One region of the Hahella chejuensis KCTC 2396 genome, then DNA from elsewhere that is predicted to be linked to it. Evidence: predicted binding sites of a transcription regulator. Region 1 holds the regulator's gene; the other holds the start of a gene.

The links. Region 1 encodes PhoB, which activates phosphate uptake and scavenging genes when phosphate is short. Its sites were predicted from a motif close to TGTCATANNNNTGTCANA; they were not measured.
Region 2: the regulator PhoB is predicted to act here: its motif matches at 13,680-13,697, upstream of HCH_RS29395 (PhoX family protein).

What each region holds. Positions count from the first base shown of each region.
Region 1 covers NC_007645.1:761,506-776,954, forward strand. Annotated here, with positions in the region: gene HCH_RS32950 (VanZ family protein) at 222-620, opposite strand; gene HCH_RS03470 (DUF2971 domain-containing protein) at 648-1,463, shown strand; gene cysZ (sulfate transporter CysZ) at 1,516-2,289, shown strand; gene HCH_RS03480 (response regulator) at 2,405-3,283, shown strand; gene phoR (phosphate regulon sensor histidine kinase PhoR) at 3,290-4,618, opposite strand; gene phoB (phosphate regulon transcriptional regulator PhoB) at 4,675-5,367, opposite strand; gene ubiA (4-hydroxybenzoate octaprenyltransferase) at 5,504-6,406, opposite strand; gene HCH_RS03500 (monovalent cation:proton antiporter family protein) at 6,456-8,429, opposite strand; gene HCH_RS03505 (hypoxanthine-guanine phosphoribosyltransferase) at 8,491-9,048, opposite strand; gene rd (rubredoxin) at 9,284-9,451, shown strand; gene HCH_RS03515 (NAD(P)/FAD-dependent oxidoreductase) at 9,502-10,662, shown strand; gene rimK (30S ribosomal protein S6--L-glutamate ligase) at 10,680-11,591, opposite strand; gene HCH_RS03525 (OmpA family protein) at 11,614-13,098, opposite strand; gene HCH_RS03530 (cysteine-rich CWC family protein) at 13,278-13,514, opposite strand; gene tesB (acyl-CoA thioesterase II) at 13,751-14,614, shown strand; gene HCH_RS03540 (MBL fold metallo-hydrolase) at 14,701-15,449, shown strand, end outside.
Region 2 covers NC_007645.1:6,630,949-6,646,397, forward strand. Annotated here, with positions in the region: gene cobN (cobaltochelatase subunit CobN) at 1-2,970, shown strand, start outside; gene HCH_RS29350 (GNAT family N-acetyltransferase) at 3,008-3,445, opposite strand; gene HCH_RS29355 (YitT family protein) at 3,652-4,284, opposite strand; gene HCH_RS29360 (aminoacyl-tRNA deacylase) at 4,576-5,082, shown strand; gene HCH_RS29365 (hypothetical protein) at 5,231-5,905, opposite strand; gene HCH_RS29370 (GNAT family N-acetyltransferase) at 6,107-6,595, opposite strand; gene HCH_RS29375 (hypothetical protein) at 6,759-7,196, opposite strand; gene HCH_RS29380 (zinc-binding alcohol dehydrogenase family protein) at 7,548-8,576, opposite strand; gene HCH_RS29385 (LysR family transcriptional regulator) at 8,695-9,600, shown strand; gene HCH_RS29390 (BamA/TamA family outer membrane protein) at 9,909-11,639, shown strand; gene HCH_RS29395 (PhoX family protein) at 11,647-13,617, opposite strand; gene HCH_RS29400 (ABC transporter substrate-binding protein) at 13,895-15,160, shown strand; gene HCH_RS29405 (tetratricopeptide repeat protein) at 15,169-15,449, opposite strand, start outside.

The DNA of each region.
Region 1 (15,449 bases):
GGGTGCGCCGCTTAACAAGGTCTGTTTATTAAAAGTTATATAAAACAATGTGTTATGAAATATCTCAGCAAGTGAATCCGTAATGATTACAGTAACTTCCGCTAATTTCCTACGTCTTTGTGAGATATCTCTTACAAACTTTTGGGCTGATTTCTTACTACTAATACATTAGTGCATTTTCTGTAGAAGCCTGCTTATTGAGGAAATTCTCCCCGGCGGCTTCAGTGGGAGACTTTGGGTGGACGGGCGGAGACCACCAGCCAGTTCGCCAGGAATACGCCCATCGCAATGCCGATAGTATTGGCCACAATATCTCCCAGGCTTCCATCCCGATAGGGAATCAAGCTTTGCAGGCCTTCAATGAGTAAGCCATAGCAAGTCATGGCGATAAAAACATGAAAGCCCCGGCTATTTTGGTGACTCCACATGGCCATCCCGCTCATTACGGCGAAGGAAAACGCATGTCGTATTTTATCGTTAACCGTTCCCAATGGTGTGTACTCATTGGGCGTGAGTGCGATGACGAGTCCTACCGCCATAAGTGCGTAGAAGGCGACGCGGGCGGGCCAATGCCCTCCAAGAAGGATCAAGCTTTTATATAATTGAGACAATCTGAACATGCGGAAGCGTTTCCCAGGCATCAAAACATGAAATTATATCTGTACGCCAACAAGCTGAGCATTACCATCTTGAGAGAAGGCAAATTGCCTTTACTTGGGCTGGCTGGCTTACACGACCCTTTTCTGATTCCAGAGCTTCCCGTGGCGGCGCCCCCTGTCAGAGATATCACACAAGCGGAGTTCGTGGCGGAAGTAAGGAGGCAATATGACGCCCTTCCAGAGGATCTGAGCAGTCTGGTCACGTTCGAGTACTATGTGCAGCAGGCCAAGCATAAGCGTAAAGAGATTGAAGCGATTTTATTGCAGGGCGCAGCGAGCGAACCCTTGTTTCTCAGTCCTCGGTTTTTGCTTTCGTTGGGCGTTCTCAGTCTGTTTGAATCTGTTGAGAGCGTTGCGCTTTGGCGGTTTCAGGGAGATCGCCACCGGGGCGTCGCATTACAGATAGATCCTGGCAAGGCGGGATTTTTGGAAGCGCATTATCAAGACTGCCCGCAGACGTTCAAAAAAGTCGAGTATTGTGATGAGAGGCCGCAAACCGGCGCATTCGGTTTTAGCCCTTTGTTCCAGCGCTCAACGGAGTTTTCCGGGGAGGGGGAGTGGCGCCTGTTGCGTCCGCTGGATACGGGACAGAAGCAAATACAATGGGATGGTGAGGCATTGTCCCTTTGTAAGTTTCCCTCCAACGCCATATCTGCGATCATGTTCGGCTGCGCTGTGGACCCTGAACTGCGGGATGCGTTGACGCAACTGCTTCAGGTGGATATGCGCTACCGTCATTTACAGACATTTCAAATGAAAATGAGCGCGTCCCGGTTTCGCTTGAGTGCGGAGCCTTTAAACTGAGCTTAACGGCGTTTCTCACTAATTTTTTGTATGAGGCAGAAAGGAAAAGAGCGTGAAATTATTCGCTAAAGGTTTTAACGACCTGCTGGAAGGGTTTCGCCTGATTCAGCATCCCAAACTGCGGGTCTTTGTCATTATCCCTTTGATTATCAATATATTGGTGTTTGTCGGCTTTATCTGGGGCATGAGCGCGTACTTCTCCGGTTGGGTGGACGCCATGGTCAGTTGGCTACCGGATTGGTTGTCTTTCTTGCGCTGGCTGGTATGGCTGGTCTTCGCCATTCTGGTGGGCGTACTGGTGTTTTATACCTTTGTGTTTGTGGCCACCCTGGTCGGCGCTCCTTTTTACGGCTTGCTGGCGGAACAGACGCAGAAGCTGCTGACCGGCAAAGAGGTGGATGAAGACACGCCCTGGAAGCAGGTGATCATGAATATTCCCGCCAGTGTTTGGCGTGAGATCAAGAAGCTTCTTTATTATCTTCCTCGTGCGCTGGGGTTATTATTGCTCAGCTTCATCCCTGTGGTGAACTTGGTGTCGCCGTTACTTTGGGCGGTATTCTCCTCCTGGATCATGGCGCTTGAGTTTGTGGACTACCCTGCGGATAACAACAAGCGCAAGATTGATGACGTGATTCGTTTCATGCGCGAGCGTCGCAGTCGGACGCTGGGCTTCGGTTTAGGCGTTTGGGGCAGTACTTTGATTCCTATCGTGAATTTGGTGTCCATGCAGGCGGCGGTCGCCGGCGGCGTTAAATTCTGGCTGGAAGAGCACGGTCAGTTACCTAAAGCGAACCCCGCTTCTGGCGCTGGAGTAGCGGTGAGGTGATCCTGCTGTGGCGGCGTGATAGCTACGCCGCCGCTTAAGTACTGAATAAAGTGGGAATTTTGTCAGACAGTGCTAGCCTTATAGTTATGTGATTAACGGAAAGTGTAGCTCTGACATGGCTTTAAAGGTGTTGGTGGTTGATGACGCGAGTTTCGTCCGTGATATGGTCAAGCGGGCGATGCGAACCTATTTTCCTCAGGTGACGGTGGAAGAAGCCATCAACGGGAAAAAAGCGCAGATCCTGATGAACAAGACGCACTATGACCTCATCCTGTGCGACTGGGAAATGCCGGAAATGTCAGGACTTGAGCTGTTGCAGTGGGCGCGTGGACAAGACGCCTACAAGAAAACGCCTTTCGTCATGGTGACCAGCCGGGGGGATCGTGGCCATGTGGTGGAGGCGGTGCAAAGCGGCGTTTCCGATTATCTGGGAAAGCCCTTCAGTCCTGAAATGCTGGCGCAGAAGGTCAATAAGCAACTGGCCGCCAAGCTTAAACGCGCTGCAGGTGAAAAGTCCTCTTCGGCCCGTCCGGGTTCTGATTCCGCTTCCGTATTGATGCAGGCGTCTGACAGCGCCAAGCAGGCCTCGGCGCCGGCCGTGACGCCAGGACCGTTTGCTGACAGCGCGGCCCTGTTGACTGGCGGCCCCACATCCCCTAAAAAATCAGCGCCGGACCCAACGTCAGGCAAGAAAGCGCTGGCGCAGATTCGTTTTGCTGAATTCAACCTGCCCTGCGTGATAAAAGCCATTACCCTGACGGAAGTGAAGGTCATCGCCAAGCGGGGGCAGAAGTTCCCGATGATCCTTGATCCTGCGGTAGTGGATATAGAAGTCGACGATGGCGAGACCCTGGAGCGGATCAACGGCTACGTGCATATGCTGCAGGCGGTGGAGAAGCGAGTGGATACCGACTTTATCAGCATTGTTATTCGGTTTGTGGATGAAGACCCGGATAAGATGGCGTCGTTATCCAAGTTTATCGCCAAATTCTAGACTTATTTAATCCCTCACGTCCTCGGCTTCCGCCAACGCTTCCGCAGACGCCATGCGGGTGCGCGGGAAGTGGCAGGTAAAAGTGCTGCCTGCGCCGATGTGGCTGGTGATTTCCAGCTCTCCGTCATGATTGATCAGGACATGTTTGACGATTGCGAGGCCCAGGCCTGTGCCGCCAGTGTCTGCGGCCCTTGAAGGGTCGGCGCGGTAAAAACGTTCCGTCAGTCTGGGGATGTGCAGGGGGTCAATGCCGATGCCGCTGTCCCTCACGGCGAAATGCACGCCTTTCTTATCCTCGAACCAGCGCACCCGAATTTCGCCATTGGGAGGTGTGTATTTCACCGCGTTCATAACGATGTTGGAAAAGGCGCTGTGTAGTTGCGTTTCGTTGCCGGTAAGCCCGGCTGCGCTCTCCAGACTCAACTCTATGCGATGGCCTTTTTCCTGACTCAGGGCGCGGGCGTCGTCGCAGATGGCGCGTAGCATGCTGTCCACATCCACCAGCGTGGCTTTGAAGTTGGAGCCGTCATTTTCAATGCGGGACAGCAGCAGTAAATCGTTGACCAGCGCTTCCATACGCTGCGCCTGCTGTTGCATTTGATTCATGGCGCGATTCCAGCGCGGAGGTAATTCGTCGGCATTATCGATGAGGGTTTCCAGATAGCCTGATATGACCGTCAATGGCGTGCGCAACTCATGTGATACGTTAGAGACGAAGTCTCGTCGCATCTCTTCCAGACGGTACAGGCGCGTCACGTCCTGCACCAATAGCAAACGATCGTCTTCTCCGAACAGTGTGATATGAAACTGTAACTTCAGGTTGGGATTATTGGGGGCGTTGAGGATCAACGGTTCCTGGTATTTCTTGGAAGCGAAGTAGCGTTTAAAAATGGGGGTGCGGATCAGGTTATAGATGAGCTGGCCGCGGTCAGTCGGGTACTTGAAGCCCAGCAGTTTCTCCGCGGATTGGTTCCACCAGTCCATAGCGCCCTCGCTGTTGGTCATGACGACGGCGTCTTTAAGGGCGTTGGTGGATTCCTGGATGCGGTCGATCATGGCTTGCAGCCGATCGCGGGAGCGATAGTGCTGAACCTGGAGGCGATGTATGCCATCGAACAGGTCTCCCCAGAGTCCGCGACTTTCGGGAGGGTCTTCCATTTTCGCCTGATACAGCCAGCGATGCATGCGAAACGCCTGGGTGAGCGTCCATCCCAGGTAGGCGGTAAGGCCGAACACTAGCGCCCAGGCCACTGAACCGATAATAAGGCCGACAATGATACAGCCCAGCAAACTGTAAACCAGTAGCCGTACATAATGACGCCAGTGATTGCGCATGCGTTTTATGAATACTTCTTTTGGAATTATTTATTATTTAAGACGGATCGCGGCGCTTATGGCGCTCGAGTCGAAAAGCGATAGCCCGTCCCACGCACGGTTTGAACCAAGTGATGATGACTGGGCTCCAGCGCCTTACGTAAACGTCGAATATGCACGTCCACCGTGCGTTCCTCCACGTAGACGTTGCCGCCCCAAACCTGATCCAAAAGCTGCCCGCGAGTATACACCCGTTCCTGATGCGTCATAAAGAACTGCAGGAGCTTGTATTCCGTGGGGCCCATGTTGAGCGCATCGCCCTTGGCGGTGACGCGGTGGCACACAGGATCGAGGCGCAGTCCTTCGACTTCAATGGGGGTTTCCATGCCTTGTACGGCGGTGCGGCGCAGCACTGCTTTCAGGCGCGCGACCAGTTCTCTGGGGGAGAATGGTTTGGTGATGTAATCGTCTGCGCCTACTTCCAAACCCTGGACTTTGTTGTCCTCTTCGGTTTTGGCGGTGAGCATGATGAGAGGGATTTCGGAGGTGTTCTGGTCGCGCTTCAATCTGCGTGCGAATTCAATGCCGCTGACGCCGGGAAGCATCCAGTCCAGCAGTATGAGGTCCGGCTTCTGATCTATGATCAATGCGTGCGCTTCCCGCGCGTCCCCTGCCTCCAGGTAGTCATAGTCGGCCATTTCCAGAGCGACTGCGATCATTTCCCGGATGGCGGGCTCATCGTCCACAATGAGAACTTGTTTGCTAGCCATGCAAAACACCTTTTTGAATACTCGATTGCCGAATTATTACAACGGCGTTTTGTTACAAGTATATGACAGGCGCTTAATTAATGTGATGGAAATGAGCCCGGCCGCTTATAGCCGGGCAAAGCGAAGCGGGGTAAGCCTAGGGGCGGAATAAAAACTCCAGAACCAAACCAAGGAAAACGGCGGCTCCGACCCAGTGATTGTTGAGGAACGCCTTGAAACAGTGCTGGGAGCTGCGGTCGCGAATCAAGTGTTGTTGATACACAAACAGCACGGCGACGATGATTAGAGACACCTGATAATAAACGCCCAGTTCGTGTTGCGCGCCAACCATGAACAGCACGCCCAGGGTCAATACCTGCAGGCCCGCCACGGCTGCGCGATCCGCCTCGCCAAATAGAATAGCCGTGGACTTGACCCCGATTTTGAGGTCGTCTTCCCGGTCCGCCATCGCGTACATGGTGTCGTAAGCGACGGTCCACACCACGGTCGCGGTATACAAGAGCCATGCTTGCTGTGGCACTGCGTCGAGTTCTGCGGCGAAAGCCATGGGGATGCCCCAGGCGAAGGCCGCGCCCAGTACGACCTGGGGCAGGTAAGTGTGGCGTTTCATGAAAGGGTAAGTGGAGGCCAGCGCCAGCGCTCCGGCTGAGAGGTAAATCGTCAAGGCGTTGGTGAACAGCACCAGGATAAAAGAAACGCCAACTAGAATGCCGAATAAGGTAAGCGCCTCTTTTTCCGTCACCTGGTTCTGCGCAAACGGACGGCCTTTTGTACGCTCGACGTGCATGTCTATACGGCGATCAGCGTAGTCGTTGATGACGCAGCCGGCGGAGCGCATCAGTAGCACGCCGAAAACGAAGATGAACAGGTTTTTGAGTGAGGGGGCTCCTTCTGACGCCAGCCATAGCGCCCACAGCGTCGGCCAAAGCAGCAGGTAAGTTCCGATAGGGCGGTTCAGTCGCGTGAGGCCGATATAAACAGGCAATCTTGCTTTGAATTGCTCCGCTACGGATGGAAGTGGACGCCCTTGGGATTTCATAGCCAAACAGAATCCTGATTTAGTGTGTGGTTTGAAACTGCGTTCAAGCTCAGCCGCCCAGCAACCTGTTTTCCGCCTGTTCAACCTGATCCGCCGAACCATGCAGAATCAGTGTATCGCCGGGCTGCAGAACAAAGTCGCCGGCAGGGTCGAAGAACTCCTCATCTCCGCGCCGAATACTGTCGACATTGCAGGCCGCCAGCTTCATCTGCGCCAGAGTGCGATGACAGCTGTAAGCGCCGTCCGGCAGCGTTAGCGCATGCAGTTTTTCCAGCGGCGTACCGTCAGCGCTGACCAACTGGGAGTTAATGCCCGGGTAATAACCATGCAGCATTTTGTAGCGGTTACGGCGCACTTCCTCAATCTGACGATGGATCTTCCTGGCCGGCGCGCCCATAAGAGTAAGCACTTGAGTCACCAACATCAAGCTGGCCTCCAGCGTCTCCGGCACGATCTCCGTGGCGCCTGCTTCCTGCAGCAAGGGCATCTTGGAGTCATCCGCGGTGCGCACCAGAATAGGCACTTTAGAGCCGGTGGAGCGCACCTTACGGATCACCGCCAGGCTTTTGTCCACATCCGCGTAAGTAATGATAATCAGTCGTGCTCTCTCCAGGCCCAGGGCCTTGAGGATATCCAATCGCTCGGAATCGCCAAAGTGGACTGGTTCGCCCGCGGCGGCCGCTTCTTTTACTCGCACCGGGTCTTTATCCACGGCGGTCATGGGCATGGCGCTACGGCGCATGAAACGGGCGACGGTTTGGCCAACGCGACCAAAACCGCATACGATGGCGTGTCCTTCCAGCTCGGAACAGGCGTCAGTCAGCGCTTCCACACGGGTCTGGGCTATGCCCTGGTCTTTATTGGACGGGAATCTGGCGCTGAGATGGCGAGCCAGATTCATCAGCCAGGGCGTCAGGGTGATGCTGAGAATGACCGTGGTGATCACTACTGCGCCGGCTTGCTTGGATATGAGTTGGAACTTTTCTCCCAGCGCAAACAGGGCGAAGCCAAACTCGCCGCCCTGAGCCAGATAAAGTCCTGTTTTCAGCGCGACGGCTCTGTCTTTCTGATGGCGATAGGCGAGGGCGCCGATCAGCGTCGCCTTGGCCAGCAGGAGCAGGGCGGTGATAAGTAAGATCCACGGCCAGTTGGCGAGCACTTCCTGAAAGTCGACGATCATACCCACGCTGATAAAGAACAGGCCCAGCAGAAGGTCGCGGAACGGACGGATATCCGCCTCGATCTGATGTTTATAATGGGTCTCCGACAGCATCATGCCGGCGATGAAAGCGCCCAGCGCCATGGATAAGCCAAAGCTGTGGGTTAACGCCGCCGCAAGCAGGGACACCATCAGCACAGTCAGAACGAACAGCTCCTCCGAATGAGACTTGGCGACTTCCGTGAAAATAATCGGCAGCAGGTACTTGCCGATGGCCAGCATCAGGGCGAACAACAGCACGCCTTTACCCAGGGTGATAGCAAGAGCCAAGGCCAGTGAGCTATCCGAGCCTCCGGCCAGGAACGGAATCAGAATCAAGAAGATAACCGCCGCCAGATCCTGGAACAGCAACACACCCATGGACATGACGCCGTGAGGCTGGCCCAGTTCGTTACGCTGCACCAGCTCTTTGCTGACTACCGCTGTAGAGGAAAGCGCCAGGGCTCCGGCGATGATAATGGCCTCTTCCGTACTGGCTTGGAACAGCCGGGCGACGCCAAATATCACCAGGCTGCTCACAGCGACTTGCCAGCCGCCCAGGTTGAACACCACCTTGCGTAAAGCAATCATCTTAGCCAGGGAGAACTCCAGCCCAAGGGAGAACAGCAGGAAAACCACGCCAAACTCCGCCAGCACCTGGATGGTTTCCACGTCGTCCACCCAGCCCAAAGCGGTGGGACCGACGCCGAGACCCACCGCGAGGTAAGCCAGGACAGAGGGAATGTTCATGCGCCGGAACAGCGACGATACGACGACCGCCGCGGTTATCAGCACCAAAAACTGACTCAGATTAGCTTCATGCATAAGAGGTAAGGAACCAACATCGCCTGTTAGTGAATTGGTTTAGCGCCCGGGCGGGCTCGGCTTAAAGGCCTTTTACGGCGTAAATGCCAGGCGCATTGCGCCAGTAGCCTTTGTAGTCCATGCCGTAACCGAATATATAGCGGTCGGCGACTTCCAGGCCAGTGAAGTTGCACTTCTGGCCGGGATAGACTTTGCGTTCATGCTGCTTGTCCACCAGTACGGCGGTGTAGACTTTCTCCGGTTGCTTGCCCTCGCAGTAGTCGCAGATGGCGTGCAAAGTGGTCCCTTCATCAAGAATATCGTCGAGGATCAGAATTGTGCGCCCTTCCAGGGTTTCCGCCGGCTCCACTTTCCATTTCAGACCGCCGCCGCTGGTCTGGTTGTTATAGCGGGTAGCGTGAATATAACTGACTTCCAGAGGAAAGCGCAGCTTGGGCAGCAGCTTGCCTGCGAACACGACGCCGCCGGTCATCACGCAATACACCAAAGGGTTGCTGTCTTTCAGCTGCGCCGTGATTTCCTGCGCCAGGCGCTCAATAGCCTGGTCTACCTGTGCTTCGTCGAAAAGGCAGTCTGCTTCCTGAAATACCTGCTGCATGTTTTCCATATTATGGGACATTGGAATTACCTGAGAGTTACCGTTGTAATGATGAATTTTCTAAGATTCTGAATAAGTTATAGGCTTTGTCGGCGACGCTGGCGTCCCAACAACGGCTAGTATAACGATTTAGCCCCGGAATGACTTGATCAATGCCTGCCGGAACCTTATAAATGCACTCACTGTGAATCAGGCGTTTTACCATAAATAAGAAGCTCTTTGCGGCTTTTTTGACAAAATTGAATAGGATACTGTGATGCGTAAATGGCAATGTGTGGTGTGCGGATACATTTATGATGAGGCGGAAGGCTGGCCCGAAGACGGTATCGCTCCCGGAACTCGCTGGGAAGATGTGCCGGAAGACTGGATTTGTCCAGACTGCGGCGTCGGCAAAGAAGACTTTGAAATGATTCAAATCGGTTAATTCGCTCTCTAAGCCGCTCAACTCTCTACTGAAAATTAAAAGGATATGTCATGCCGGATACTGCGCCCATTGTCATTATCGGAACCGGCCTCGCCGGCTATACGCTGGCCCGTGAGTTCCGCAAACTCAACAAAGACGCGCCAGTGCTGATGCTGACGGCGGACGACGGCCACTCATACTCCAAGCCCATGCTCTCCACCGGCTTCGCCAAGGCTAAAACCGCGGATCAGCTGTCCATGGCCGATCCCGGCAAGATGGCGGAGCAACTCAATATTGATGTGCGCACCTTCGCGACGGTGACGGCGCTTGATCCGGACGGACATCGTCTGTTTATCGGCGAAGAGGCGGTGGCGTACAGCAAGCTGGTATTGGCCTGGGGCGCGGATCTTATTCATCTGAATATTCCCGGCTCCGGCGCAGGCAAGGTGTTCGCGGTCAACGATCTGATGGACTACCGACGCATCCGGGACGCTCTGCATGACAAGAAGAAAGTTGCGATTCTTGGCGCGGGTCTGATTGGCTGTGAGTTCGCCAACGATCTGTTACAGGGAGGTTATCACGTCGAACTGATTGCGCCTTCCGATACCGCGCTGCCCGGGATGCTGCCAAAGGCGGCTGGCGATGCGGTGGTGAAAGGCTTACAGGCGCAGGGCGCGGTCTTTCATTTGGGGCAGGTGGCGACGGCGGTGGAGGAGGCGGGCGATGGCGTGGAATTGACGCTGGATAACGGGGTCAAAGTGCAGGCGGATATCGTGTTGTCAGCCGTAGGACTGCGGCCGCGTACGACGCTAGCCAAGCACGCTGGCGTTCAGGTTAACCGCGGTATCGTAGTGGACCGGGAAATGCGCACCAGCGCAGCGGACATCTATGCATTAGGCGACTGCGCGGAAGTGGACGGCCATGTACTTTTATACGTGCTGCCTTTGATGGCCTGCGCTAAAGCGTTGGCGAAAAGTCTGGCTGGCGAGCCTACCAAAGTCAGTTACGGGGTAATGCCGGTAGTGGTGAAAACCCCCGCCTGTCCGGTCGTAGTGGCTCCGCCTCCAGTTGGCGCCGAAGGCGAATGGCGAGTGGAGCAGTCTGGCGACTGTGACGTGAGGGCCCTGTTCGTTAATGCTGACGGCGCGCTGGAAGGGTTTGCGCTAACCGGCTCGCATGTGATGGAAAAGCAGAAACTGGCTCAGCAATTGGACCCCATTCATAACGACTGAACGGGGCCCTCACCGGCTCAGCCCTGACCTTTGGTGCGGGTGCTGGGCTTCTTCTCCTGACTCTTCTTCTCGATAAATGAGTAAATCAGGCCGGCGATATCCTTGCCCGTCGCGGTTTCTATACCTTCCAGGCCGGGCGAAGAGTTCACCTCCATCACCAACGGACCATGATTGGAGCGCAGCAGGTCGACGCCGGCTACGTTTAAGCCCATGACGCGGGCGGCTCTCACCGCTGTCGAGCGTTCTTCCGGGGTAATCTTGATGACGGACGCCTGGCCGCCCCGGTGCAGGTTGGAGCGAAACTCGCCCGGCTGCGCCTGTCTTTTCATGGCGGCGACGACTTTGTCGCCGACGACGAAGCAGCGGATATCGGCGCCGCCAGCTTCCTTGATGAACTCTTGCACCAGAATGTTGGCTTTCAAGCCCATAAAGGCTTCGATGACGCTTTCCGCGGCCTTGCGGGTTTCCGCCAGAACCACGCCGATGCCTTGCGTGCCTTCCAGCAACTTGATAACCAGCGGCGCGCCGCCGACCATGGAGATCAGGTCGCGAATGTCGTCAGGGGAGTGGGCGAACCCGGTGACGGGCATGCCCACGCCTTTGCGTGAGAGTAATTGCAAAGAGCGCAATTTGTCGCGGGCGCGTGAGATGGCCACGGACTCATTCAACGGAAAGACTCCCATCATTTCAAACTGGCGCAACACCGCCGTGCCGTAGAAAGTGATGGAGGCGCCGATCCGGGGAATGATGGCGTCGAACCCTTCCAGCACCTGACCCTGGTAATGGATGGTGGGTTTATGGGTCGCCATGTTCATGTAACAACGCAGCGTGTCGATTACATGCACCTCATGCCCCCTTTTTTCACCTGCCTCCTTTAAACGTGAGGTGGAATAAAGGGAAGGATTGCGCGACAAAATGGCTATTTTCATAAGTTACCAAGGAAATATTGAACTAAGGTAGATTGGCGTCGTTGATAATCAGCACTTCAACTCTGCGATTAGCCGCGCGCCCTTCTTTGGTGTCATTGTTCGCCACCGGACGTGATGCTCCGAAGCCTTCTGCTTCTATCCGGCTGGAATCTATGCTGCCGACATTGGCGAGGAACTTGGCGACGTTGCTGGCGCGCTTCTCAGAAAGAGACTGGTTCAGGGCCCGGTCGCCGCGGTTGTCAGTATGACCGGAAATGCGAATTTTGCAATTGGGGAAGGCTTCAATTGCGTCGATGATTTTGTTCAGCAGGGTGACGTTGTCACGTTGCACTTCGCTGGAGCCGGAGGCGAATTTGAAACCATGAGCGCGGATCAGCACATTGGCGTTTTGCCGGTAAACGTCGGCTTCCGTCAGGGTAAACAGCTCTTGGACAAACTCAAAACGGCGTTGAATCTCCTCGTTGGCGCGTTTGACCGCGTCGGTCTCCAACTGGACCGCCAGCAGCTTCTGCTCCATTTCCTGCTTCATGGTTTCCAGACTGGCTGCGCTTTGTACCTCGCGGACTTCCGCTTCCGTCAAAGCATGACGCAGGGTCAGTTTCTCCTGCTGCAGGCGATTCAGTGCCTCGTTGATGGATTCTTTAACTTGCGCGGACCCTTTCTCGAAAGGAATTTCAGAAACCACAGGCTGCACGGCCTCAGCCAGCCTGGCCTCATGCCAGAGTAAAATGTCTTCCAGGCTGGCGTCTCTAGCTTCAAAGTCTGCGGCCTGGGCGGCGATAGCGCGGGCGTGTTGCACCTGGGTCAGGGCGTTGTTGGCGTGGCGCCGGGCTTTTTCCTGTTGGCTGCGGTCATTTTCCAATGTGGACAGCGCCAGCAGCATTTCCTCTTCCGCTACCCGCAGGGTTTTGGGGGCGTGGTCGTCGATGTCTTCTTTGCGAGCCTGCTCAATCGCCTTGCGGGCTTTGCCTGTCACGTCCAGTTTAAGTGAGCGCAGTTCGATATCCCGGTATACGCCTGCGAGGGCGGTCTGGGCTTTATTGTTGTCGGCGCCTGGCTGCTTCTCAAGTTGCGCGGCGATGTCGCGCAATTGCTTGTCGGCGGAAGCGAACTCATCTCCGAGCAACTCCTCTCCGTTTGCGGTCATCGCCGCCTGACGGGCGTTCTCAATGGCTTGCAGCTTCCCGCGGGCGGCGTCCGCCTGCTTCTCCGCCTGGGCGGCGTAGGTCAGTCCCGCTTGCGCCTTGGCGGCGGCGACGGTCGGTTTGCTGCGGGAGAGCTCCAGCGCTTCATTATAGGCTTCCACGGCTTTTCCATAAGCGTCCGGCGCATACAGGTGCACGTCGTTGTCGCGCGAGGTTTCCATTTGAGCGTATAGCTGCTTCGCCTCATCTAAAGATACGGCGGCGGGTTCCTGTTTCAGCACCGGTGTGCTGCTGCAGGCTGCGATAGCCAGGGCCAGAGAGGTGGCGGTGAAGAGTCGATATAGCTTTTTGGAAATAAACATTATTCGGTAGTCCGTGTTTGATTTGAGGCGGCGATATAGCCGGATGCAGAGACTATCTGTCTTCCCCGGTTGAACTTTTTTATGTCGTTCTGTTGTACGTTATTTGGCTGGCATACTAGCTTAAAATGACGCCGGGCCAAAGTTTACCAAACCTGGATTATCATTATATTCGGAGAGGCTCAGCCAGCCGCATCCGCTTCGCTTTGTTTTGCTTTCAGGCGCTCGTTCAGACAGCTTCTGCAGTAACACTTCGCGCCTTCCGCGAATAACTCGGAGGTCAGTCCCGAAGGCGGGAGGGAGAAGCACCAACATGTGGACTTGCCTTTTTCCAGGTCGCATTGAGCCGGACGACCGCAACCTGGGCAGGCGTGTGAATAAGCGGGGTCGGGAAAGGCGATATTGACGGCGTTTTTCATTTTGCCGGTCTCCGGAAGCTGTAGTATTGATTGTTAGCCAGCCCGATAGCTGCGGCTGCTTTTTATACTTTGGCGTCTTCCAAGTCAATATAGAGGACGAGAGGTCCGCCATAAGGCGACTTGCTTTAGGTTAGGAGCATTTGAAATTCGACGCAAGCCGTCGGGGGAAGCAGGTTGATTTACTGCTGGCCGGCGGTCAGTTAAAGTTTTATGACCTATTCAAACAGGAAAGCAAGATGAACGATGTAGTCCAGAAATTGTTGGATTTGTTGCAGTTGCGCGCGCTTGACGATTGCCTGTTCCAAGGATCAAGCGAAGACCTGGGATTCAAGAATGTATTTGGCGGCCAGGTCGTCGGTCAGGCGCTGATGGCGGCCTATCGCACTGTCGATGAGACGCGGGTCGCCCATAGCCTGCATGCTTACTTTCTGCGCGCCGGCGATCCGGATCATGACATTATTTATGAGGTGACGCCGATCCGGGATGGCCGCTCTTTCAGCGCCAGACGCGTCGCCGCCCGTCAGCATGGTAAGGAAATACTTACTCTCATGGTTTCGTTCCAGACGCCTGAACAGGGGTTTGAGCATCAGGAGCCGATGGTTGATGTAGCTGGACCGGAGGACATCGTATCGGAGCTGGAGATGCGTCGTCGCTTCCAGGATCTGATCCCTGAGAGCCGCCGTGAACAGTTGACCCGCGAGCGCCCGATAGAGATTCGCCCGCTGAATCCGGTCAACCCTCTGAATCCTGAGAAGCAGGAGCCGAAAAAGTACAATTGGTTTCGTGCGGTGCGCGATATGCCTGAAGGCGTGCGCTGGCACCATTGCGTATTAGCTTACGCATCGGATTTCGGTTTGCTGGGAACCAGTCTGCATCCCCATGGCGTTTCCTTTTTCCAACGGGGCATGCAGGTGGCGAGTCTGGATCATGCGGTCTGGTTTCATCGCGATTTTCGTGTGGATGACTGGTTGCTTTACGCGATGGACAGTCCCAGCGCCTCCCACGGACGCGGCTTTAATCGCGGACTGATTTATGACCGCTCAGGCCGGTTGGTGGCTTCCACCGCGCAGGAGGCGTTGATTCGTCGACGTATGGATTGAGCCACAGAGTATGCTTTATTCGTAACATTAAACGCCTCCAGAGAATTCGGGGCGGAAGACTTCTGTAATCACTGAGAGACTGGCGCATGACCAAAATACTGGATCTGGATGTTCCCCACGCGTACCGCAATCGCCCCCACCATGTAGGCGGTCGCTTTCGGTCGCCGCCAGGAGGCCATCACGACGGCCGGCATTCTTCGGAGATGGCGAAAGTACTGTGGGAGCTGTTTCGTCATGGCAATGATCCGGTGCGCGCCACTCACGACCATTGCCTGCTGCGGGATGCGGCGAAGGCGGAACTGGCGGCGGCGCAGGCGCAGCAAAGTCTGACCTGGCTGGGGCAGTCCTGTTTCTATCTGCGCCTGGGCGATCAGGCGATACTCACCGATCCGTTCCTGGGCGAGCGGGCGTCTCCCCTGCGCTTCAGTGGCCCCAAACGTCTGGTGGCGTCGCCGCTGCAGATTGAAGACCTGCACATAGACGTCATCGTCATGTCTCACAATCATTATGATCACTTCGACGCATCGACTCTGGCGAGAGTGAAGAATAAGGAAAGCGTCCAGGTGGTCACTACCCTGGGATTGCGCCCGGATTTTATCCGCCTGGGATACCCTAAGATCGTCGAACTGGATTGGTATCAAAGCTGCCGGATTCAAGGCGTACACTATACCGCGTTGCCGGCTTACCACTTTTCCGGACGTTCGCTCTGGGATGCGGATCAGACATTGTGGGCGAGCTTCGCCATAGAAGGAGGGGGAGTTAAGTGCTTCTTCGCCGGCGATACTGGCTATGGTGACGAGTTTAAACGCATTGGCGAGTTGACCGGGCCCTATGA
Region 2 (15,449 bases), 1.3 Mb from region 1:
CCCACTGACTATACCCATCCACTGAGTGTCGACGTTCCTATTTTGCAGGTGATTCTGGCTTCCAGCAGTGAAGCGGACTGGCGCGAGCAAAGCGGCGGCCTGCGTTCCCGGGATATCGCCATGCATATCGCCCTGCCGGAACTGGACGGCCGGGTCATCACCCGCGCCGTGGGATTCAAAGACTCCGATCACTACAGCGAACGCTGTCAGCTGAATGTGGTTCGCTACGCGTTACAGGAAGAGCGCGCCCGCTTCGTCGCCGAACTGGCGCTGCGTTGGAGCCGCCTGAACGCGAAGCCCAACGCCCACAAACGTATCGCCCTGGTGCTGGCCAACTACCCCACCCGGGACGGCCGCATCGGCAACGGCGTCGGCCTGGACACGCCGCGCTCCACGTTAAACCTGCTACGCGGCATGCAGGCGGCGGGATACCCAGTGATGGATATTCCCGAAAACTCCGCGGCGCTGATCGAACTGTTGCAGTCATCCATCACCAATAACCCAGATACCCTTGAGCTGTTGCCCTGCCAGCAAAGCATGGCCCTGGCGGATTACGAAGCCTGCTTCAATCGCCTGCCGGAGCGCTGTCGACAGGCTGTACTGGAGCGCTGGGGCGCGCCACAGCAAGATCCCAAATGTCGCGCCGGCAGGTTGATGCTGTCCGGCGTCCGCCTGGGGGAAACCTTCGTCGGCATTCAGCCTGCGCGGGGCTATAACATGGATCTCGCCGCTAATTACCATGATCCCGACCTGATCCCACCTCACAGCTACCTGGCTTTCTATTTCTGGCTGCGCCACGCTTATGAGGTCGACGCCATCGTGCATGTAGGCAAGCACGGCAATCTGGAATGGCTGCCGGGCAAAGGCGTGGCCCTGTCAGAGCAGTGCTGGCCGGACATTGCTCTTGGCCCCATGCCCCATATCTATCCCTTTATCGTCAATGATCCCGGTGAAGGCGCGCAGGCCAAACGACGCGCCCAGGCGGTGATCATCGACCATCTGATGCCGCCCATGACCCGGGCGGAAGTCTATGGCGAGCTGGCGGAACTGGAGCGCATGGTGGATGAGTATTATCAGGCCATGGGCCTGGATGCGCGTCGAGAAAATCACCTGCGCCGAGAAATTCTACAAAAAGCCCGCAGCGCCCATGTGCTAACGGAACTGCCCCAGGCAGGCGCGGATTCGGACGATAACGCCGTACTGCAGGAACTGGACACTTACCTCTGCGACATCAAAGAAGCGCAGATCCGCGATGGCCTGCATTGTCTGGGAGAACTGCCGGAGCCTATGCAGATGCGCGACACCCTGACGGCGCTGGTGCGACTGCCGCGTGGTGAACAACCTGAAGATCGCGGCCTGTTGCATGCGTTGGCGGCGGATCTGCATATGACCGCCAACGGCGCGGACGAATTCGATCCCTTGCAACCGCAACCCCGCCTCTGGCTGGGCGCACGACCGCAGCCTCTGGTCGCGCTGTTGCAGTCAGTCTGGCGTACGGAGCAGCATACGCGGGAACGTCTGGAGATTTATGCGCAACAACTGGTTGAGCAGTATGTGCTGAGCGATGCGCCGTTAATCGAGCTGCGCGACAGCCTGCCCAGCGCCAGCGCCCTGCTAGCCTATCTGCAGGCTGTACTGAAGCCTGCTTTGCAACGTAGCGCCGATAACGAGATTCAACACAGCCTGCGCGCGCTGGCGGGACGCTTTGTGCCCCCCGGCCCCAGCGGCGCGCCCACGCGCGGACGTCTGGACACACTTCCCACCGGGCGTAATTTCTATGCCGTGGACAGCCGCGCGATTCCGTCCAAAACCGCCTGGGAACTGGGTCAGGCGTCAGCGGAGAAAGTAGTGCTGCGCCACCTGCAGGAGCACGGCGACTACCCCAGGCAAATCGGTCTGTCGGTCTGGGGCACCGCCACCATGCGCACCGGCGGCGACGATATCGCGCAAGCCTTCGCTCTGATGGGCGTGAAACCGGTCTGGGCGCCCGGCTCTCACCGTGTGGTGGACTTCGAAATCATACCGGCGTTCTATCTAAACCGCCCCCGCGTGGACGTGACTCTGCGGGTGTCCGGTTTCTTTCGCGACGCTTTCCCCAATGTCATCAAGCTGTTTGACGCCGCCGTGCAAAAACTGGCGGAACTGGAAGAGCCCGGCGACAGCAATCTCATTCAGCGTCATATACGGGAACGGGAGGCGCAACTGACCGCCGCTGGCGCGTCAGCGCAAGAAGCCAGAAGACAGGCGGGGTTCCGCGTTTTCGGCAGCAAACCCGGCGCCTACGGAGCGGGACTTCAGGGCTTGATCGACGAGCGTTGCTGGGAAACGCCCAACGACCTCGCCCGCGCCTATGTGCAATGGGGCGGCTACGCTTACGGTCAAAATGAAGCAGGAGAAGAAGCCTTCGGCGCGTTCAGCTACCGCCTTGGCCAACTGGAAGTGGTGATGCAAAATCAGGATAACCGGGAGCACGATATCCTGGATTCCGACGATTACTACCAGTTCCAGGGCGGCATGACCAATGCAGTCAGCGTGCTGCGGGGGGATGCGCCCAGCGTCTATCTCAACGATCACAGCAATCCCGCTGCGCCGAAAATACGCACGCTGAAAGAGGAGCTTAACCGGGTCATTCGCTCACGGGTGACCAATCCGAAATGGATCGCCGCCATGCAGCGACACTCTTACAAAGGCGCTTTCGAAATGGCCGCCAGCGTCGACTACCTGTTCGCCTATGACGCCACCACAGGGTTGGTGGACGACTACCAGTACGCCAATGTCAGCGACGCCCTCGCCTTCGACGCCGCCAATCAGGCCTTTATGCGCGAGCACAATCCGCAGGCGTTGCAGGAAATGGCGGAGCGTCTATTGGAAGCCATGCAGCGTGGACTTTGGCAAGAGCCGGGGGATTATCAGGAGCGGATTGAATCGCTGATATTGGAGCTGGATGAGCAGGCGGAGAGAAGTCTGTGAGCAGCAGGCGCGTGCATACGCCTGCTGGATTAATAATCTAGTCGACCTTCTTTTCCATCAATATCAGATTGTCTTTCCTGTCGACCAGGGCGAAGCCGTGACGACGGTACAGATTTTTTGATGGATTACAGACGAAGGTTTTCAGGCGGACGCTGGGCAGTTCGCGCACCCAGGCGGCGGTGAACGCCCTTTGGATGGCCTGGCTGCCAACGCCGAGATTGCGATAGGCGGGCAATACGTGCATGTCGCGTACGATGCAGGCTTCTTCGTCAAACGCCAGACGCAGCACCCCGACTTTTTCTTCGCGATAGAAAATATCGTAATTTTCGTGATCGCCCCAGTATTTCGAAACCCGCTCCGGCGTCCACTCCACCTCATATTTGTTGAAGTACTCCGCCATGCTCTCGCGGATCACCCGCTCAGCGAAGGATTGGTCATCGGATTCTCGGAAGTATACGTCCGTGTTGGCGTTCATAGGGACAAAATACTAGTGTTGTTGCGGTTAATGGGCCGCCGATAATAGCTTTTCTGCGCCTGCAACGCCACCACCCCGGGCTCAGAGCCCTGAAAAATAAAGGGGAAAACGGCTTTTTATCATCTTTACGGTCTAAAACATTACCGCCAATCTAGACTCTACGACCTAATACCTGAACATCGTTTATACAACCATGATTGCAAGAATCACCTGACTCCCAATTCAACACTGGACGATTCGCATTCCTCAGACTCCTCTCTCCGCAGACGCTCTCGCTTGTGATAACGGCCCACCACCCAACTCAACACCACAAACCCCAACAGCGACCACAACAGTTCCCAGCCGTTAAACACCCAGGCGCCGACCAACGCCACCAGACAGTCCGACGCGAACAGCGTCTGCCCGGCCTGCAGGTCATAACGGTGCTCCGCCCAGACCGCAACGATATTCACCCCGCCGAGGGATGCGCCATGACGCATGATCCAGGTCAGCCCCGCGCCGATGAGCCCGCCTGCGATCAGCGCGGCCAGCCATTGCGGCGTCGCCTGCAAGGCGATCAACGCCATCAGTCCGTCGCTCAACAGACTGACAAAAGCGATGGCCGCCAAAGACTTAAAGGTGAATGCGCGCCCCAAGGTAAGCCATGAAAGCACAAAGAAGGGGCAATTCAGCAGGAAAAACAGGCCGCCGAAACTCAAGGGAATCCAGTGCCCGATGATCAACGCCCACCCGGCGACGCCGCTGACCAGCAAGTGCGAACTGTTGAGAAACACCAACCCCAAGGCTACGAGGGCGCAGCCCTCAACGATGGCAAGACCTTTACGCCACTGCACGGACATCTACTGCTCCTGTATGTATGTGAGGATCGCTCAATACGCCGCCGCGTCGATGCCGGGATCGCCGGCGCTGGCGCGGGTTGCATCAAAGGGGGCTTACAGCAATATCCGGACCAGCGCCAATAACCGCGTCAGAGCCATAGGTTTCAAGCGTACAAAAAGCGATCAATACTGTGTCTTAAGGGCTATAATTTATGAATGCGGCGAACAGGTAGACTCCCTCTATTATTTGCTCGCCGCGCCTGCTCAGTCAGGCGTCGCTTTTGCGTTAATTAGCTGTAGGAGGACGAGAAAATGTCTATTGCCTACCGAGTCAGACAGTACCTCAACAATCAACAGATCTCCTATGACGTCACCCACCATGTCTATAGCGAAGGCGCCGTACAGACCGCCATCGCCGCCCATGTGCCCTTTAAGAACATGGCCAAGGCCGTGGTGATGGAGGATCACGAAGGTCGCCATCTCATGGCGGTGCTTCCCGCCATCAACAAAGTTCAGATGAGGAAGCTGGGCGCCCTCGTGCAGCGAGGGTTGAAACTGGCGGATGAGAAATCCCTGTCTTCCTTGTTCGACGATTGCTCCCTCGGCGCCATTCCCGCCGTCGGGCTGGCCTATCAGATGGAGACTATCGTCGATGATGAGCTGCTGCGTTCAGCGGAGCTATATCTGGAGGCGGGCGATCACCGGGATCTGATTCACATGAATCATCAGCAATTCGAAACGCTGGTGCGGGACTGCAAACATGGCGACTTCAGCGCGCCTATCGGCAGCCCCTCCGCCTTTCATATGTTCGGACGTTAATAATATGGCGATGATATTGGCATGTTAATCATCAGGCGCATGGACGGGCCGCGGGAGACAGGGGCAGACCTGTGCAGGCCCTGTCGTTGCAGACAAATAGAAGGAAGCTATTTGTCTGCCTGATTAATAGTGAACCCCGCCCGGGCGCTCAATCCTGCAGCCAGATTAAGTGGTAAGAGCGCCCGTCCGCTTCATAAGCCAGGACGATAAAGTCTCCCTCTTTGGTCAGCTGCACGGGGGTTTCCCGCTGCGTCAACATGGCCGGCCCTACGCCGCCCTCCATCTCCAGCATCCAGTTGGCGCCGTCGAAGTACAGCAGCCCGCTGCCGGTGTAGATGTCACGCAGGCCTTGGTCGTCGTAGGCGTTGAGTTCAACGAAGATCTGATATTGGTCAGCTTTGAGCGCATACAGATCCATGCCGCCCACAAGATGCATCTGTTTGTTGTCGCGCGAGTAACTCATCAACTCATAGCCGCCCGCCGTTAATATAGATGCTTTCGCTTGAATGGAGACCTGCGGCTGACTTTCCGACTGCGCGACATCGGCGATCTGCGTGGACGAGGCGGACATGTTCTCGATCCCCGCCGCCGGCGCAGGCAATTGATTGAATCCATATTGACCGTTCTGGGTCAGCCGGGGCGTCAGCGCGATGCCGACGCCCGCCAGCAGCAACACCAGAGTGGGCGTATTAAAGCTTGCGTAGACGCCGCTCTGGCGTGCTTCCGAGCCATGGTTGGCGAGCTTTCCGCCGAAAAACAACACGACGCCGCTCAACACCAGCACGACGCTGGCGATAGTAATGACCGCATTGAGAGTTTCCATAATCCTCAGCCTGTATATTGTTATTGTCGCGTCAGCGCCTTACTGGAACTCATCGTCATCAGTCAGGCGTCAGACAATTCGCTACTGATAGAGACTCTTGTTGATGTCTTATAAATTAGTCCTTTTTGTGACGCAGTTCAAAAAATAATCACATAGAGCGCCAATAACGACACAAAAACGCGGGGAACGGTTACGAAAGGATTACAAAGAGGCGCTGATTGCGGAGACCTGATCGATCAACGCGATCTGGAACAAAGGCAGCTTACGACCGGGAAAACGGGTGGAGTCGGCATAGCCGATCAGAGTCGCGCCAAAGGTCTGGTAAAAACCGGCGGCGTTAGGGTCGCCCTGAATCATCATCAGGTGATAACCGCATTGATAGGCCCACAGCACCGCATGTTCGATCAGAGCGCGACCGACGCCCTGACGCATGTAGTCCGGGCGCACGAACAACGCGTCCATTTCCGTACATACCGGAGATAACGCGCGCAAAGAATAGAAACCGGCGATTTCACCGCTGCGGGCGACCGCCGTATATACCGTGTGTCGGGACATATAGTCCTCGGAATAAGTCAGCTCCGCCTGGCAGGCGTCCATGAACTCCTGGGAATAACCCCAGACCGCCTTGCTCTCCATGGCGATCTCACTCAATACAACACACTCTTCCGAGAAAGCTCGCCTAATCTTCATTGCCGATACTTCACACCAAACCTTGGCGAATCGTTAGCAAAACAAGCCCCAAGCCGGCCCGTCCGCAGGAAGACGGAGCGGAACGGACCGGCGCAGGCAACTCTTTAATAATTCGGAATATTTTTGAGGGGCCCTTATATTGACACATCCAAGCCCCGGAGTCTTAACAATATTTACGCTTATTTCGCAATCCCGTCGTCAGCGTAGACGGCTGTGGTACGAACGACACCGGACCATTGTGGTCGATCACCCACAGGTTGCCGCCCATATGCGAGAATAACCAACGCACGGAAGCGACATCAGACAGCAGCAGGGTGAACCAATAAGGTTTGATCACCGGCTCAGCGCCCACAAACCTCGGCGTGCGGGCCTCCACCTGAAACATTTCCTGCACATAGGCTTCCAGCCAGACGTCCGGCTCGCTCGACGTTCGTTCCTGTCGATGCTCATGCTCCGAAGCGCGACGCCGCGCAGCGATTTCTTCCGCATGGATTTGCGACGGGCTCCAAGTCGCCTCTTCCGCTTCCCCGATGACAGAAGCCTGCGCCATCCCAACCACCAGCCAAGCGCCCAGAAAACCAAGAACTGTCGCCTTTCGCATAAAAAGCCTCCTCTTACATTCTGCGGCGCTACAACGACTCAACGAAAACTGTTGGGAGTAATTCAAGTTTCATACCAGGAAACCTGAATATCGCGGACAAACTGAAAAAGAAACCAAAAAGAAATATTTTTTCTTTTAAAAACAATAAATTGAATAAAACAAAATCGACAGAAAAGAAGATCAAAGCAGGCTTCAATCCAGGAAAAACAAGAGGAGTCCTAGGCAACGCTTATAAAGCCGTTGCAATAAAGTAACTGAACTTTACGGAGGGGCGCTGGAAACAGCGGAAACGCCCGGCTTAGCCGGGCATCGGGCGGTTGCAATACGGAAACACCGAGGCGATCAAAAGTGTCAGAATCCTTCCAGCACGATTTTGCCGATGGCGGCGTCGCTCTCAATCAGGCTGTGGGCGCGTTTCAGGTTCTCTGCATTGATCTTGCCCAGGTTCTGCTTCAGCGTCGTGCGCACAGCGCCTTCCTCGACCAGTTCCGCCACGCGATTCAACAAGCGGTGCTGCTCAATCATATCTGCGGTTTCATATAAAGAGCGGGTGAACATCATCTCCCAATGCAAAGACAGACTCTTACGTTTCAGGGGCATGATGTCGATCGGCGTGGAAGGATCGTCGATCATGGCCAGCCGCCCCTGCGGCTCCAGCGCCTGAACGATGCTGTCGTAGTGCTTTTCCGTGTGGGTAAGACTCGCTACATGAGTGACGCCGTCAATGCCGATGCGCTGTAGCTCCTCATGCAATGGAAGACGATGATCGATCACATGATGCGCGCCCATGGCCAGGGCCCAATCACGGGTTTCCTGACGCGACGCCGTGCCGATGATCACCGCGTCAGTCAGTTTGCGCGCCAGCTGTAGCATGATGGAGCCCACGCCGCCAGCGGCGCCGACCACTAACAGGCGGACGGGCTCGCCGTTTTCACTGCTTGCTCCCTTCTGGCTGATCTGCAAACGATCAAACAGCATTTCCCAGGCAGTGATAGCGGTTAACGGCAGCGCAGCCGCTTCCGCAAAGCCGAGATTGGATGGCTTACGTCCGACAATACGTTCATCCACCAGATGCAGTTCGCTGTTTGTGCCGGGGCGGGCGATTGAGCCGGCGTAATACACTTCGTCTCCGGGCTTGAACAGGCTGACCTGATCTCCAACAGCTTTCACCACGCCCGCAGCGTCCCAACCAATGACTTTATGGGCGTCGCCTTCCGCGGACATGCTTCGACGCACTTTCACGTCCACAGGGTTGACCGCCACCGCCTTGATCTCCACCAACAGGTCGCGTCCCTGAGGTTGCGGATCAGGCTGGGTGATGTCCAATAGCGATTCTGGATGATCGATGGGTTGCGCTTGCAGATAACCAATAGCTTTCATATTCGTGTTCCTGTGAAGGTGAATTCAGGGCCGTAATGCGGCGATAAGGCATTCTCGTGGATTGACTGTTAACGAAAAACAGCCTATTAGTTGTTTCTTTTTCAAATATTTTTTGAAAATGACCTCCATCAACGACCTTACTGTTTTCCACCAGACCGCTCTGCACGGCAGCCTCACCGCCGCCGCGCGGGAACTGGATATAACTCCCGCCGCCGCCAGCGCCGCCATCAAACGCCTGGAACAAAGCCTGGATACCGCACTGTTTGTGCGCTCCACCCGCAGCCTGCGCCTCACCGGCGAAGGAGAAAGCTTTCTGCAACACTGCCGGGCGGCGCTGAACGCACTCGATACCGGGCGGCGGGAGTTACTGGCGAAGAAAGGCGAAATTGGCGGAACCCTGCGTATCTCCGCGTCTTCAGACTTTGGCCGCAATCTGCTGATGCCCTGGCTGGACGAGTTTCAGACGCAGCACCCAAACCTTGTATTGCGTTTGGAGCTGACAGATCGGGTGGCGGACATCAACCGGGAGAACGTGGATATCGCCCTGCGTTACGGCGCGCCGCCGGACTCCAACCATGTCGCCTTCAATATCGTGCGCACGCGGCGCATCATCTGCGGCTCGCCGGCGTATTTCGAACGCTACGGCGACCCGCTGACGCCGGAAGACCTGCAAAACCATAACTGCCTGTTGTATCTGGTGGATGAGCGCGCCTATGACCAGTGGGGTTTCCATGACGGCGAGCGACGCATCACCGTCAACGTCAATGGCGACCGCATCAGCAATGACGCCGAAGCGGTACACCGCTGGGCCGTCGCCGGCGTGGGTCTGGCCAACAAGTCCATGCTCGACATGTGCCAAGATCTGCTGCACGGCCGCGTCCGCACCACCCTCACCCAATATGCCTGCGCGGAAATCAGCATGTATCTGATCTGTCCCGGTAAAAAACAGGTGACGCCCGCCGCGCTATTGCTGCGGGATTTCTTGCGGGAGAAATGCGCGGCGGCGTTGGCGGCGGTGGAATAGGCATGTTTTTCAGTTCTGATTCAGTTTTATGCTCTGGGAAGCCCTTCGACAAGCTCAGGGCGAACGGCTGATTCCGATTATTGAGACACAGCAGGAACGCAGCCCTTCGACAGGCTCAGGGCGAACGGCTGATTCCGATTATTGAGACGCAGCAGGAACGCAGCCCTTCGACAGGCTCAGGGCGAACGGTTGATCTCGATTATTTCAGTCATCAGGCGGTAAAGTTGAGGCTCCATCTTGCTGCATAAACCGCTAAGCTATAAATAAAAACCGCTTAACCGCCAGGACTTTCTCTCGATGGATACGTAATGAGCCCAATCTCACTTCACCGAGTTTTTCGCTGGTTCTTCGCCGCAACGTCGGGTTGCTGCGCCGCTCAGGTCTTAGCGGAGCAGGAAGCCGGGCTGGTCTGTGAGTATGCGGAGATTCAGCCCGGCGAGGTGGATTTTGATAACCCCAGGGAGCAGTTGCGACAGGAACTGGGCTTAACCATCCCGGAAAATGCGTTGATTGGCGAGGTCTATGTCTTCAACCGGGAGATTTTCGACGCCACTGATCCGGAAGAGGATCACTGGATTTACCGCACCGCCAACGCCCTGCACATTCGCACCCGAGAAGAAACCGCCCGTTATCAGTTGCTGTTCAAAAGCGGCGATCCCTACGACCCGCATATGCTGCAGCAAAGCGAGCGCGCTCTACGGGACAAATCCTACCTGTACAACGCCTGGGTGCGGCCCTTCCGCGTGTGTGGGCGAGTCGTGGATGTCGCCGTGGTCACCCGGGACTTATGGACGCTGCTTCCCGCGCTGGGTTTCAGTCGCAGCGGCGGCGAGAACACCACCGTACTGGGCCTGACCGACGAGAACTTTCTGGGGTATGGCAAACGCCTGGCTTTCAGCCATAAGAAAGATGAATCCCGCACCGGCTTCACCGTTGATTATCAGGACCCCAACCTGCTTGGCTCCCGCTGGTCCTCGCAGCTGACGTTTTCGGAAAACAGCGACGGCTATCGTCGCGCCGCTCAGTTCGTGCGACCTTTCTATAAAGTGGGCGCCAACTGGTCCGGCGGCGTCGGCTACAACCGTGAGCAGTTGACGCAAAAGCTCTATTACCGGGGCGACAGCGTCAGCGAGTTCAAGCAGCGTCTGGAGAATTACAACCTGTTCAGCGGCCATTCCATCGGCGGCGGAGAATTCAGCGATCACCGTCTGCTCTACGGCTATGAATACGCCCATTACGACTTTTCGGAAGAAGCGGGGGAAACGCCCCCCGATCCCTTTCCCGAGGACCGTACCCTCAGTTATCCCTGGATCGGTTACGAGTATCGAGAGGACCTTTACTTTCAGACCTACAACTTCAACCAGATCCAACAGATCGAGGATATTCCCACCGGCCTGCAGCTATATGCGCGTCTGGGCTGGTCGTCGGAATCTTTCGGCGCCAGCGAAGATCAGTGGGTGCTGAAAAGCGGAATCAGCCGCGCGCTGATTGCAGAGCGTCTGCAATTCGCGGACTTTCAATTCGACCAGAGCGGTTACTGGAGCCCTTCGGGAGACCGGCTGGAAAATCTGATCCTGGGCCTGCAGACCCGTTATCTGCGTACTGACTCCAAGCGCAAGAACAGCTGGTACGCCGCGTTGAATCTGGCTTACAGCAAAGACCTCACCTCGGATTTACAGCTGACCTTAGGGGGCGACAACGGACTGCGCGGATACCCGTTACGTTATCAGACCGGAGATCGTAGCTTTCTGCTCACTTTGGAGCGGCGTTATTATTCCAACTGGCATCCGTTCGAACTGTTTCGCCTGGGCGGCGCGGTCTTCGTGGACATGGGGCGGGCGTGGTTTCCCGGTGAGGATAACGGTCCCAACAACGGCGTCCTGCACGATGTCGGGATCGGTCTGCGTCTGACCTCCAGCCGTATCCAGGTGACTCGCGTCCTGCACCTGGATATCGCCGTCCCGCTGGACCGGGACGAAGGCGGCGGAGAGGAAATCGATGGCGTGCAATTCCTCATCCGCGGCCGGCAGACGTTCTGAGCGAGGCTTAGCTGCCGATAACGCCGCCGTCGTCTTTGGTGATGATGACGGTTGCGGCGCGGGGACGGGCGGAACCGCCGTCCGGCCAGTTGCTGGTATAGCTGCCGTCGCCGTTCTTGCTGCCTGGGTGCTGAATATTGACGAACATGGTCTTCAGGTCCGGCGTCGAGGTCACGCCCGTGACTTCGCAATCCACGACTCCGGTGAAGAAACGGCGGATTTCACGGGTGGACGGATCGGCGGCGAGCATCTGATCGTTGCCGAATTCTTCCGTTCCGCCGGTGTCGGTCTGAATCCACAATACGCCGCGCTTGTCGAACCACAAACCGTCCGGGCTGTTGAACTTGTTGCTGTCGTCCAGCGTCACCAGCGCCGCGGTCTCACCTGGCGTCGCCGTCCCGGCGGGGCCGCCCAGCACAAAGATATCCCACTGGAATGCGGTGACGGAACCGCTGTTCTCGCGCCAGCGAATGATATGGCCGTACTGGTTATTGGGGCGTGGGTTCGCCGCATTCACCTGATCTTCGGTGCGTCGGCTGTTATTGGTGAGCGTAAAGTACGCCTCGCCGGTCGTCGGATGCACCGCGCCCCACTCTGGACGATCCATCGGCGTGGCGCCGACGAAATCCGCCGCGGTGCGGGTATTGATCAGAATATCCGCCTGATCCGCAAAGCCATTATCCACCGTCAGGCCGTTGACGCCATGAGACAGCTCCAGCCACTCGCCGCTGCCGTCATCGTTATACTTGGCCACGTATAGCTTGCCGTCGTCCAGCAGCGCGCCGCTGGCGGTGTCCGCATAGTAGGCCTGGTTGGACACGTACTTGTAGATGTATTCGAAACGGGAGTCGTCGCCGGAGTAGCAAACGATGGGTTTGCCCTCTTCCACCAGCCCGAAGATGATGCCTTCATGGCCGAAGCGGCCCAGCGCAGTGCGCTTCTGTGGCGTGGAAGCCGGTTCGAACGGATCGATTTCCACAATCCAGCCATAGGTGTTGGGCTCATTGCGATAGTCGTCCGCAGCGCTGGCGCCTTTGCTGCTGGCGTCGAAACGTTCGTAGACGTCCACCCCCGCCACGGTGTCCCAGCCATAGCGGGAGTTGCTCCCCACGCCGTAACGGGAAAGGTTGCGCGGCTTGGGATCGTCATCGCTCTTGAAGTATCCCGCCCAGTTCTCTTCGCAGGCCAGATAGGTTCCCCAAGGCGTGTGCCCCATGGCGCAGTTGTTCAGCGTGCCGCGGGCCAGCGTTCCGTCGTTGCTGTGCTTAGTGACGGCGTAATCGCTTCCACGCACCGGTCCGCGCAACTCCATGTCGGTAGCGCCGGTCACGCGACGGTTGTACTGGCTGCCATGCACGATATCCCAAACGCCAGCGGTCTTCTTGATATGAATAACGCTGACGCCATGGGCCGCCACTTCTTTGTGCACTTCCGCTTCAGGACGGGCGCCGCCCACTTCGGTCGGGCCGTCTGGATGCAGGAAGTCCGGCTCGATGTATTCGTGGTTCATCACCAGCAAACCTTCTTCCGAGCTGGAGCCGCCTTCTTTGAAATCAATCGGGAAGTAGTGCATGCCGTCGTGGTTCATGCCCACTTGCTGTTCCTGGTCCGCGCCGGTATTGGTTCCGTCGCCCAGATACTCAGGCAGCGCGCCGGTCAGGGGCGTACCCCAGGGAACGAATGGCGTGGCGGTGTAGCCGGCCGCCACTTTCACCTCGTTGGCGACGCTGGTGGCGATAGCGGTGAAGCCCAGCAATGGGCCCTGGTTGTCATCAGGGTCATCGCCGTTGTCATCGCTGCTGCAGCCCACCAGGGACATGCCGAGCATGCCCGCCAGAGCGGCGCTAACGCCGCCCTTGATAACCGTGCGACGGGCGATGCGGGTTTCAAGCACGGAAGCGAAAGGGCGGTTTCCGGAAAAGTTAGTGACTGGATCAATTCCGGAGTTGTCGAATTCGAATTTTTTTATGTTGGACATACTCAAACCTCTTCTCATCAGAGTTCACTTCAGAACGCAGTGGGCCAGAAATACCGGAAAGAGGTGACAGCATGGTTACAAACAGATTTCATTCCTCAACAATCAGTTAAACGCCCTGTCGGCGCGCCGACGAAAAAATGTCGACTTTATGGCGTCCCGCCTGAGTCCGGGCGACATGGGCGACCTCTGCATATACTTATTAATCAGGCAGACAAATAGCTTCCTTCTATTTGTCTGCAACGACTACGTACACAGACTCCTGTCACAAGGAATTGTAATGATCTACCGCGTCCTGCTGGCCATGTGCGGTCTGCTGATCTGGCTCCCCGCAGCGGCGGAGCCTCTCAAACTCGGCGTGGGATTGCTAACCGCCTCCGGCGACGCCCGTGAAGGCGTCATTGAAACCGTGCGCCGCTTTGAAGCGCTATACCCAGGGGCCAAGGTGGAGGTCATCGCTAAATACGACGAGGAGTTCAAGCTTTCCACCCTGTCCTGGCTGGAGAAAGGCGGCGACAACGCGCCGGATATCTACTTCGGCAGCGCGGGTGAGCGCCTGTATCGTCTGGTGCGCAAAGATCTGGTGGCGGACATCAGCGCCATCTGGAACAAAGAGAAGCTGGACGAACAGTTCAAGCCCGGCATCAAGGCCTCGGTGAGTCATAACGGACAGGTTTACGCCATTCCCTTCGCTTACTATCAATGGGGGCTCTATTACAACGCCCTCACCCTGGTCCAGTACAATCTGGAGCCCCCGCAGACCTGGAGTGAGCTGCTAAAGGTCTGCGGCGTATTGAAGCAGCATAACGTGTATTGTTTCGGCATCGGCACAAAAGACTTCTGGCCCGCCGCCGGATGGTTCGACTATATCGACTTGCGTCTGAATGGTCTGGCTTTTCATCAGGCGCTTACCCGCGGCTGCGTGCCGTATTGGGATCGCCGGGTCGTTAAGGCCATGCGGTTATGGGCGGAATTGATCAACGCCGGTTATTTCTCTCCCGGCGCGGCGGAGCATGATTGGAGGGACGTGTTCCCGGAAATCTACCGCGGCAAAACCGTCTTCACTCTCACCGGGAATTTTGCCGAGACCGCCCTCGTCAACATCCCCGAAAGAGTTAAGGAAGCCATACGCTTTCTCCCCTTTCCCCGCATCGCCGATAACATGCCGAATTACGAAGACGCCCCCACGGATATCTTTTTTCTCAGCAAAGCCGCCGCCAACAAACCCTACGCTAACGAACTGATAGCCTTTCTGGCGCGTCCGGACATTCAGGAGCTGCTCACCAGCGGTTTGTTCATGATTCCGGTCAACATCAAAGCTCAGGCGCAGGATACTTACTTCGTAAAAGAAGGCCTCAAAGTGCTGCATGAGAGCGACGGCTTCGCACAATTCTTCGACCGCGACACGCCAAAAAGCATGGCTGACGACGCCATCCGCATCTTCAGCCAGTTTATTGAACACGGCGATGTGGAACGCGCCGTCAACGCTCTGGAAAAAGCCCGTATCGACGCTTATCAAGGCGTGCATGCAGCGGTGGACTGCTGAGGCTGGAATTACTTAAGCCCGTATTTTTCCTGCAACGCCCGAATCGTCTCTGCAGGCAACGCGGACTTCTGGCCATCAAGATAGACAGCGGCTTTGTCGCGGCGTTCCATGCCAATCAACGCCTGCACAATGCGTTCGGACAGTTCAGGGTCCTGTTGCAGTTGAGGATCGCTTTCCTGCGCTGTCACGCCAGCCTGGACGACGGTGAGATAGTCTTTGGTCTCCAGTGCGGCCTTGCTTAACAGCACGTAGCCTTCCAGGGTCAACTCGATCTTCAGGGAGGTCGTCA